3 regions of the Pseudomonas sp. LR2-20 genome follow, and region 1 is predicted to be linked to each of the others. Evidence: riboswitches for the same ligand, from Rfam matches in the RefSeq annotation. Region 1 holds a riboswitch; each other region holds the start of a gene.
The links. A riboswitch is a leader RNA that binds a small molecule or an ion and turns the genes downstream of it on or off. The one in region 1 is predicted to bind cobalamin.
Positions count from the first base shown of each region.

Region 2: another riboswitch for cobalamin. It lies ahead of OCX61_RS16965 (ABC transporter substrate-binding protein); the one in region 1 lies ahead of cobO (cob(I)yrinic acid a,c-diamide adenosyltransferase).
Region 3: another riboswitch for cobalamin. It lies ahead of OCX61_RS16955 (TonB-dependent receptor); the one in region 1 lies ahead of cobO (cob(I)yrinic acid a,c-diamide adenosyltransferase).

Region 1 is NZ_AP025944.1:4,702,482-4,705,709, reverse strand. Features, by position in the region: gene OCX61_RS21085 (tartrate dehydrogenase) at 1-754, shown strand, start outside; cobalamin riboswitch at 885-1,106, shown strand; gene cobO (cob(I)yrinic acid a,c-diamide adenosyltransferase) at 1,226-1,837, shown strand; gene OCX61_RS21075 (cobyrinic acid a,c-diamide synthase CobB) at 1,834-3,129, shown strand; gene bluB (5,6-dimethylbenzimidazole synthase) at 3,126-3,228, shown strand, end outside.
Region 2 is NZ_AP025944.1:3,811,175-3,814,402, forward strand. Features, by position in the region: gene OCX61_RS16955 (TonB-dependent receptor) at 1-143, shown strand, start outside; gene OCX61_RS16960 (acetyltransferase domain-containing protein) at 353-1,519, shown strand; cobalamin riboswitch at 1,548-1,751, shown strand; gene OCX61_RS16965 (ABC transporter substrate-binding protein) at 1,861-2,871, shown strand; gene OCX61_RS16970 (FecCD family ABC transporter permease) at 2,871-3,228, shown strand, end outside.
Region 3 is NZ_AP025944.1:3,807,435-3,810,662, forward strand. Features, by position in the region: gene lpxO (lipid A hydroxylase LpxO) at 1-333, shown strand, start outside; gene OCX61_RS16945 (carboxymuconolactone decarboxylase family protein) at 426-770, shown strand; gene OCX61_RS16950 (GNAT family N-acetyltransferase) at 849-1,418, shown strand; cobalamin riboswitch at 1,453-1,658, shown strand; gene OCX61_RS16955 (TonB-dependent receptor) at 1,766-3,228, shown strand, end outside.

The DNA of each region.
Region 1 (3,228 bases):
CGTACGCCCGGCGCGCGTGCTGCCTGGCATTGCCAGCCCGCTGGCCAAGGGCAAGGCAATCGACTGGGTGATCGTGCGCGAGAACTCCGAAGGCGAATACTCCGGCAGCGGTGGCCGGGTGCACCAGGGGCTGCCGATCGAGGTGGCTACCGAGGTCTCGACCTTCACCCGCGTGGGCGTGGAGCGCATCCACCGTTTCGCCTTCGAACTGGCCCGCACTCGCCCGGCGAAGCACCTGACCCTGGTGACCAAATCCAACGCCCAGCGCCACGGTATGGTGCTGTGGGACGAAGTGTTCGCGGACGTGGCCAAGGATTACCCGGATGTGCGCACCACCCGTGAGCTGGTGGACGCGGTGACCACCACCATGGTGCTCAAGCCCGAGCAGCTGGATGTGGTGGTGGCGACCAACCTGCATGCCGACATCCTCTCGGACCTGGCCGCCGCACTGTCCGGCAGCCTGGGCATCGCGCCCACTGCAAACCTCAACCCGAGCCGCGAATTCCCGTCGATGTTCGAACCGATCCACGGCTCGGCCTTCGACATCACCGGCAAGGGCGTGGCCAACCCGATCGCGACATTCTGGACGGCGGTGATGATGCTTGAACACCTGGGCGAGGCCGCCGCTGCGCGCGAGCTGATGGCGGCTATCGAAGCGGTGACCGAAAGTGGCCTGCACACGCCGGACCTGGGTGGCAAGGCAACCACTCGCGAGGTGACCGACGCAGTGCTGGCGTTGCTCCGCCGCGGGTAGTGTCTGTCGGTGTTTTTGTAGCGCCTGTGAGATCGAGCGCCGCGCGGGCGGCGCTCGATTCATGCCCTGGCGCAAAAACCAGGCCAGACACCCCGCATATCGATTTGACGCTCCCGGTGCAACCCTCTAACCTTCGCGGCGTGTTTCAGGTGCCCTGCCAGCCCCGACTGGGCAGGGTGAAACTGGGAAGCCGGTGGTCGCCAACAAGGCGCGATTCCGGCGCTGCCCCCGCAACGGTAGGTGAGTAACGGCCGCGCAGGGCCACTGGGTACAGGTACCCGGGAAGGCGCGCAGGCTTGGGCCGGATGGCTCGCTCACAAGCCCGGAGACCGGCCTGATACTGCCAACGGCATCACGGAGGGTGATGCGCGGTGCACCGTGGCTCCGGCCATGGCTCCTGCGCGTTCTCCGTCTGCCCGCCTATTACCTGTCGCCGCTGTTCATGTGGTGCCAGCCTGCGGAGAACCCTTCATGAGCGAATCCACCGAACGCGACGAACGCCACCTGGCGCGCATGCAGCGCAAGAAGGCGGTCATCGACGAACGCATCGCCAATTCCCCCAACGAATGCGGGCTGCTGCTGGTGCTCACCGGCAACGGCAAGGGTAAGAGCAGCTCGGCCTTCGGCATGCTCGCCCGGGCCCTGGGCCATGGCATGCAGTGCGGTGTGGTGCAGTTCATCAAGGGCCGCAACAGCACCGGCGAGGAGCTGTTCTTCCGCCGCTTCCCAGAGCAGGTGCGCTACCACGTGATGGGCGAAGGCTTCACCTGGGAGACCCAGGACCGCCAGCGTGACATCGCAGCCGCCGAAGCGGCCTGGGCGGTATCGCGCCAGCTGCTGCAAGACCCGAGCGTGCAGTTCGTGGTACTCGATGAGCTGAACATCGCCCTCAAGCACGGCTACCTCGACCTCGACCAGGTGCTGAGTGACATTCAGGCCCGGCCACCGATGCAGCATGTGATCGTCACCGGTCGCGCAGCCAAGCCTGAAATGATCGAACTGGCCGACACCGTCACCGAGATGGGCATGCTCAAGCACGCCTTCCAGGCCGGTATCCGTGCGCAGAAGGGCGTCGAACTGTGAGTGAAGCGCGCAGTTGCCCGGCGGTGCTGATCGCGGCACCCGCTTCTGGCCAGGGCAAGACCACCGTGACTGCAGCCCTGGCCCGCCTGCACCGCAACCTTGGGCGTAACGTCCGGGTGTTCAAGTGCGGCCCCGATTTCCTCGACCCGATGATCCTTGAGCGGGCCAGTGGCGCGCCGGTGTACCAGCTCGATCTGTGGATGATCGGCGCCGAAGAAAGCCGCCGGCTGCTCTGGCAAGCCGCAGAAGAAGCCGACCTGATCCTGATCGAAGGGGTGATGGGGCTGTTCGATGGCACCCCGTCGAGCGCCGATCTGGCCCGCCACTTCGGCGTGCCGGTGCTGGCGGTGATCGACGGCACGGCCATGGCCCAGACTTTCGGTGCCCTGGCCCTGGGCCTGGCGCGTTACCAGGCCGACCTGCCGTTCGCCGGGGTGCTGGCCAACCGGGTCGGTAGCCTGCGCCACGCGCAACTGCTCGAAGGCAGCCTGACCGAGGGCCTGCGCTGGTATGGCGGGCTGTCACGCGAGCGCGGTATCGAGCTGCCCAGCCGCCACCTGGGGCTGGTCCAGGCTAGCGAACTGAACGACCTGGATGCCCGCCTGGACGCTGCCGCCGAAGCCCTCGGCGCCAGCTGCGATGCCACCTTGCCGCCGCCGGTGGCCTTTGCCGCGCCCGAGCCACAGCCGCGCGCTGCGTCGCTGAGCGGTGTTCGCATTGGTGTGGCGCGTGACGAAGCGTTCGCCTTTACCTACGGCGCCAACCTCGATCTGTTGCGTGATCTGGGCGCACAGCTGGCGTTCTTCTCGCCGCTGCATGATCAGGCGCTGCCGGCCGTGGACAGCCTGTATCTGCCGGGGGGATATCCTGAGCTGCATCACCAGGCGCTGGCTGCCAATACGCCGATGTGCGAAGCGATCCGTGCCCATCATGCCCAGGGCAAGCCGTTGCTGGCCGAGTGCGGCGGCATGCTGTACCTGCTCGATGCACTGACCGATGTCGCTGGCGAGCGTGCCGGACTGCTCGGTCTGCTGCCAGGCGAGGCAACCATGCAGAAGCGCCTGGCGGCCCTGGCCTTGCAGGCCGTGGACTTGCCGGAAGGCACCCTGCGCGGGCATACCTACCACCACTCGCTGACCAGCACCGAGTTGGAGCCGATCGCGCGAGGCCTGAGCCCCAATGGCGGGCGCGGCAACGAAGCGGTGTATCGACTGGGCCGGCTGACTGCCTCTTACGTGCACTTCTACTTCCCGTCCAACCCTGATGCGGCGGCGGCGCTGTTGCGGCCATGAGCGATCACGCCTACAGCGCTGCCGAGCGCGCCGCTATCTACCGCGCAATCGGTGAGCGCCGCGACATGCGCCATTTTGCCGGCGGCACGGTCGCCCCTG
Region 2 (3,228 bases), 890 kb from region 1:
GGCAGGTGCTTCCGGATGTGCGGCTGGGGTTGCAGGTGAACAACCTGTTCGACCGGGAGTATGTGGCGTCGATATTCAGTGGCGAGCAATGGGTGATGGGCGCACCACGGTCGTATTTCGCCACCGTGGATTACACCTTCTGATTTGAGGGCCTCTTCGCGGGTGAATCGGGGCGCCGAACCGCCGCTCCCACAGGGATTGCAAAAGCTTCAGGCCTTGCACAGTACCTGTGGGAGCGGGCTTGCCCGCGAAGAGGCCAGCTCAGGCAACTCAAAAACTGCTATCAACCGCAAATAAAATAGTTATAAGATAACGTTTCATTTGACATTGATTCCTGCCTGCGACCCTTTCCATGACCAGTGCCTCAGCCACCCCCACCCTGCTTACCCAGCGCCTGCAGAGCATCGATGCCCTGCGCGGCCTGGTGATCCTGTTCATGCTCCTCGACCACGTGCGCGAAACCTTTTTCCTGCACCGCCAGGTCAGCGACCCGATGAGCATCGATGCCACCGACCCGTCGCTGTTCGCCAGCCGCACCCTGGCCCACCTGTGCGCCCCGGTGTTCGTCCTGCTCACCGGCCTGTCGGCCTGGCTGTATGGCGAGAAGTACCAGGGCCGCAGCGATGTCTCGGCGTTCCTGTTCAAGCGCGGGCTGTTCCTGGTGGTGCTGGAATTCACCCTGGTCAACTTCGCCTGGACCTTCCAGCTGCCGCCGAGCGTGATCTACATGCAGGTGATCTGGGCCATCGGCGTGAGCATGATCGCCCTGTCGCTGCTGGTGTGGCTGCCACGCCCTGCCCTGCTCACCCTGGGCGCGCTGATCATCGCCGGGCACAACCTGCTCGACGGCCTGCACTTCGGCGTGGACTCGGCCATGCACGTGCCGTGGGCGATCCTGCATGAGCGTGGCTGGCTGGAAGTCTCGGAGAACCTGCGCCTGCGCACCTCCTACCCGGTGCTGCCGTGGATCGGCGTGATCGCCCTGGGCTATGGCCTGGGCCCGTGGTTCGCCCGTGGCAGCGACGCCGCCGAGCGCCAGCATCGGCTGCTGATGGCCGGCGTCATTGCCCTGCTCGGCTTCATGGTGCTGCGCCTCTACAACGGCTACGGTGAAGCGCCGTGGAGCGGCTATCCAACCATCACCCAGACGCTGATGAGCTTCTTCAACATCACCAAGTACCCGCCTTCGCTGCTGTTCCTGGCCCTGACCCTGGGCTGTGGCCTGCTGTTGCTGCGCGCCTTCGAACGCGCAGGGCTTGCCCGCTGGATCAGCGCCCTGGCGGTGTTCGGCGCGGCGCCGATGTTCTTCTACCTGCTGCACCTGTACGTGCTCAAATTGCTGTACCTGGCCTGCGTGGCGCTGCTCGGCCTCAACCATGGCGACTACTTCGGCTTCGATGGCATCGGCGCGGTGTGGCTGGCTGCGCTGCTGCTGGCAGTGGCGCTGTACCTGCCGGTGCGCGGGTTCGCCCGGCTCAAGGCGCGCCGGCGCGACATCCGCTGGCTGAAGTACTTCTGATTTGGCGTTTCACCCGGCGGCCGGATCGTCTACCATGCGGGCCGCCGGTTTCCACCACGGAATTAATAGGGAATCCCAGGGCCCGCCCCACAAGGCGCGCCAATCGGAACTGCCCCCGCAACTGTAGGTGCCGAGCCTGCTCCATCGATGCCACTGGATCAACAGATCCGGGAAGGCCGGAGCCGGGCGAGGACGCACCAGTCAGGAGACCTGCCGGCAAACATTCACCAACCGGCGGGGTGTCCGGGATGGCCATCCGTGTTGCCCCTGTACATGCAGGGGCTCGGCGATGCCTGTCCGTGCGTTCCTCACCAGAACTGTCCGATAGGAGATCGCCCAGCATGCTGCCCCGTATCGCCACCTTGCTCGCAGGCCTGAGCCTCACCGGCCTGGCCCAGGCCGCCGCCACCCACTACCCGCTAACCCTCGACAACTGCGGCACAGCGCAGACCTTCACCCAGGCGCCCGAGCGTGCGGTCACCATAGGCCAGGCCGGCACTGAAATGCTCTATGCGCTGGGCCTGGGCGACAAACTGGCCGGGACCTCGCTGTGGTACAACAACGTGCTCCCCGAGTACCAGGCGCAAAACGCTCAGGTGCCGCGCCTGGCCGACAATGAGCCCAGTTTCGAAGCCGTGGTCGGCAAGCGCCCGCAGCTGGTGGCAGTGCAGTTCGAGTGGATGGTCGGCGCCCAGGGCGCGGTCGCTACCCGTGAACAGTTCAGCGAGCTGAACATCCCGACCTACCTGCTGCCCTCGGACTGCGAAGGCAAGGACAACCTGGTCGGCGCCGACGGCACCCGCCTGCAGGCGTTTCAGATCGAGAGCATCTACAAGAGCGTCAGCCAACTGGCCGAGATCTTCGATGTGCAGGACCATGGCGCCGCACTCAATGCCGACCTCAAGGCTCGCCTGGACAGCGCGAAACAGCAACTGAGCGGCAAGGACCTGAGCAACACCTCGGCCCTGTTCTGGTTCTCCAGTGCCGACCTCGGCATCGCTCCCTACGTTGCCGGCCGTCAGGGCGTGGCCGATTTCATGCTGCGAACGCTGGGCGTGCGCAACGTGGTCGAGTCCACCGAGGAGTGGCCGACCGTGGGCTGGGAAACCCTGGCCAAAGCCAACCCGACCTGGCTGATCATCGCGCGCATGGACCGCCGCCGCTACCCTGCCGACGACTATCAGAAGAAGCTCGAATTCCTCCACAGCGACCCGGTGACGAAGCACATGGACGCGGTGAAAAACAACCGCATCATCATCCTCGATGCCGACGCCATGCAGGCCGGTATCCGCTTGTTCCGTGGCCTGCAGACCCTGTCTGCGGCCTTCGCCAGCGGCAAAGCGGCGCAGTGATGAAAGCACTGCCCTACAGCGCTCTGGCCCTGCTGGCCCTGCTCACAGCCGTGCTGGCCGGCACCGCCATCGGCGAGACCAACCTGTCGCCGGGCGTGGTCTGCCAGGTGCTGGCCAACCACCTGTGGCAGGCCGGCTACCCGGTCGACCCGATCGACGCCGGCATCGTCTGGAACTACCGCCTGCCCCGCTCGCTGGTCGCCGCCGCCTGCGGTGCGGGGCTGGCGACCTGCGGGGTGATCCTGCAGGCGCTGCTGCGCAATCCGCTGGCCGAACCTTACCTGCTGGGCCTGTCCGCCGGCGCCTCGACCGGCGCGGTGCTGGTCGGCCTGCTGGGCCTGGGCAGCGCAGCCCTGA
Region 3 (3,228 bases), 900 kb from region 1:
GATGGCGAGGGCGTGGTCTTCGACGAGACCTACATCCACTATGCAGCCAACACCACCGAGCACAACCGCATCATCCTGTTCTGCGACATCGAGCGCCCGCTGAAGTACCGCTGGGCCACCGCGTTCAACCGCTGGTTCAGCCGTAACGTCATGGCCGCTGCCGCCGCGCCCAACGATGCCGGCGACAAGACCGGCGGCATCAACCGCCTGTTCACCCGCATCTACAAGATCCGCGAGCGTGGCAAGGCGCTGAAGAAGCGCAACCGCATGCGCTACTACCTGGAGAAGTGGCTGGTGGTCGCAGCCCTGGTGCTGGTGTTCGTCTACATCTGATGGCCCGCTTGCGCCTGTCACCGGCTGCCGGCGACAGGCGCAAATTCGACTAGCCTGAAAGCTCCTCCCGCAACCTCCCCAAGGTGAAGACGATGAGCATGATGGACTGGGACGCCTACCGTAAGCAGTTGATGGCCGGCATCGGCGATCTCAAGCAATTGTCCCCCGACACCGTGGCCGGCTACATGACCGCCAGCGGCGCGGGTGCCAAGACCAACCACCTCGACGCCAAGACCCGCGAACTGATCTCCCTGGCCGTGGCCGTCACCACCCGCTGCGACGGCTGCATCGCCGTGCACTCACAGCAAGCCGTCAAGCACGGCGCCACCCGCGAGGAAATCGCCGAGGCCCTGGGTGTGGCCGTGGCGATGAACGCCGGGGCCGCGCTGGTCTACTCGGCCCGCGCCATGGATGCGGTGGGCAAGGCCAACGGCTGAAGGCAAGCGGCGTCGCCGCCCTTGCGCGACGGCGCCGCGCCACCCAGACTTGGCGGCCTAGCCATTGCAGGAACCGCCATGATCCACATCCGCCCCATGACGCCCGACGACTTCGAGCGTTTCTGGCCGACCTTCCAGGCCATCGTCCAGGCCCGCGAAACCTACGCCTTCGACCCCGAGCTGAACCTCGAGCAGGCACGCCAGCTGTGGCTGCAACTGCCCCTGCACACGCTGGTGGCCGAAGCGGATGGCGAGCTGCTCGGGTCCTACTACCTCAAGGCCAACGCCGCCGGCCCGGGCGCACATGTCGGCAATTGCGGCTACATGGTCTGCGAGGCCGCCCGTGGCCGTGGCGTGGCCCGGCTGATGTGCGAGCACTCGCAGAAGCTGGCGCGCCAGGAGGGCTTCCTGGCGTTGCAGTTCAATTCGGTGGTGGCGAGCAACGAAGTGGCCGTGGCGTTGTGGACCAAGCTGGGCTTCGAGACCGTTGGCCGGCTGCCCAAAGCCTATCGCCATGCCCGCCTGGGCTTGGTCGACTGCCTGGTGATGTACAAGTGGCTGGCCGATGAGCCAGTGGTGGAAAAGCCGCCGCTGCTGATCGGGCGCAAGAACATCGAGGCACGGGTGTCGCGCCGCCGCGGGCGCTGACACACGCATTTGACGCACTGGCCATTCAATGGTCAGATGCGCGCCAGTTTCAGGTGTCCTGCGCCGCCGTGCGCAGGGTGAAACGGGAAGCCGGTGCGTCGTGGTCCACGACAAGTCCGGCGCTGCCCCCGCAACGGTAAGCGAGCGATGCCTTCGACACACCACTGTGCGCCAGCATGGGAAGGTGAAGGCCTCACGACCCTCGCAAGCCCGGAGACCGGCCTGAAGCGCTACTTGGCAACCCGCGGTGGGCGGGCGCAGGCCGGTATCCGCGTGCGCCTGCGTACGGGGTGCGCCTTTGCGTGTTTTCCACCGGGATCCATTCATTCCTGCAGCAGTGGAACGACATGTCCCGATTGATCAAGCTTCATCCCCTGGCGGCCTGCCTGGCCGTTACCCTGCCAGCCCTGGCCGACGAACCGGTGCTGAACCTCCCCTCCACGGCCATCACCGATACCCGTGACCCACAGCGCGTCGACCTGGCCACGCCGACCGAAGCCGGCTCACGGCTGCACCTCAGTGCCCTGGAAACCCCAGCCAGCACCAGCAACATCACGGCCGAACAGATCGAGCAGCGCAACAACCTCACCGTGCAAGACGCCGTGACCCGCTCGCCCGGCATCACCTTCATCGGCAACCCAGGCGATGGCGGCACCGGCCTGTCGGCACGCGGCTTCGCCGGCCATGGCTCGGTGATGACCCTGTTCGACGGGGCGCGCCTGTACACCGGGGCCGGCACCCAGACCTTCCCGGTCGACCCGTGGATGGTCGAGCAGATCGACGTGATCCGCGGCCCGGCTTCGGTACTGTATGGCGAAGGCGCCACCGGGGCGGTGATCAACGTGATCCCGAAAAAACCGTTCACCGGCGACATCCATAACCGCCTGCGTCTGGGCTACGGCTCGTGGGATCGCCAGCAGCTCGGCCTGGACAGCGGTGGCAGCCTCAGCGAGCGCCTGAGCTACCGCCTGACCCTCAACCAGCAGGCCGGCAACGGCTGGGTCGACCGCACCGATTCACGTAGCCTGGCCCTGAGTGTTGCACTGCGCTTCGATGCCAGCGACGACCTGAGTTTCACCCTGGCTCACGAGCGCGGCGACGCCCAGCCCGCCAACTACTACGGCACGCCGCTGATCGACGGCCATTACCGCAGCAGCCTGCGCAAGAAGAACTACAACATCCAGAACGACGTACAGCGCTACCACGACGAGTGGAGCCGATTCACCACCGACTGGGCGATCAACGACCACCTCAGCGCCAGCAACCAGCTCTACTACATCAAGAGCCGCCGCCACTGGCGCAACGCCGAGAACTACAGCTGGGACGCCGGGCGCGAGCAACTGGAGCGCCAAAGCTACCTGGAGATCAAGCACAACCAGGAGCAGGTCGGCGACCGCCAGACCTTCAGCTTCGACCACAGCCTGCTTGGCCTGGCCAGCAAGACGCTGGTCGGTGTCGAGTACAACAAGGTGCGCTTCAACGTCGACAGCAACCGGCCCTACAACGATGTGGGCGGCGACTTCATCGACCCGTGGCAGCCGAGCCCAGGCGGGTTCCACAGCGATTCGCCGACCCGCCCGCAGACGCTGTCCAGCACCCACACCTTCGCCCTGTTCGCCGAGAACCGCCTGCAACTCAGCGAACGCCTGTCGCTGGTGACTGGCGTGCGCCGCGACCAGAACCATATCGACCGCGACAACCTGGTCGACGGCAGCCGCAACGACCGCAGCCTGCAAGGCGGCAACTGGCGCGCCGGGTTGGTGTTCGCGGTCAGCGACGACCTGTCGCTCTACGGCCAGTACTCCACCAG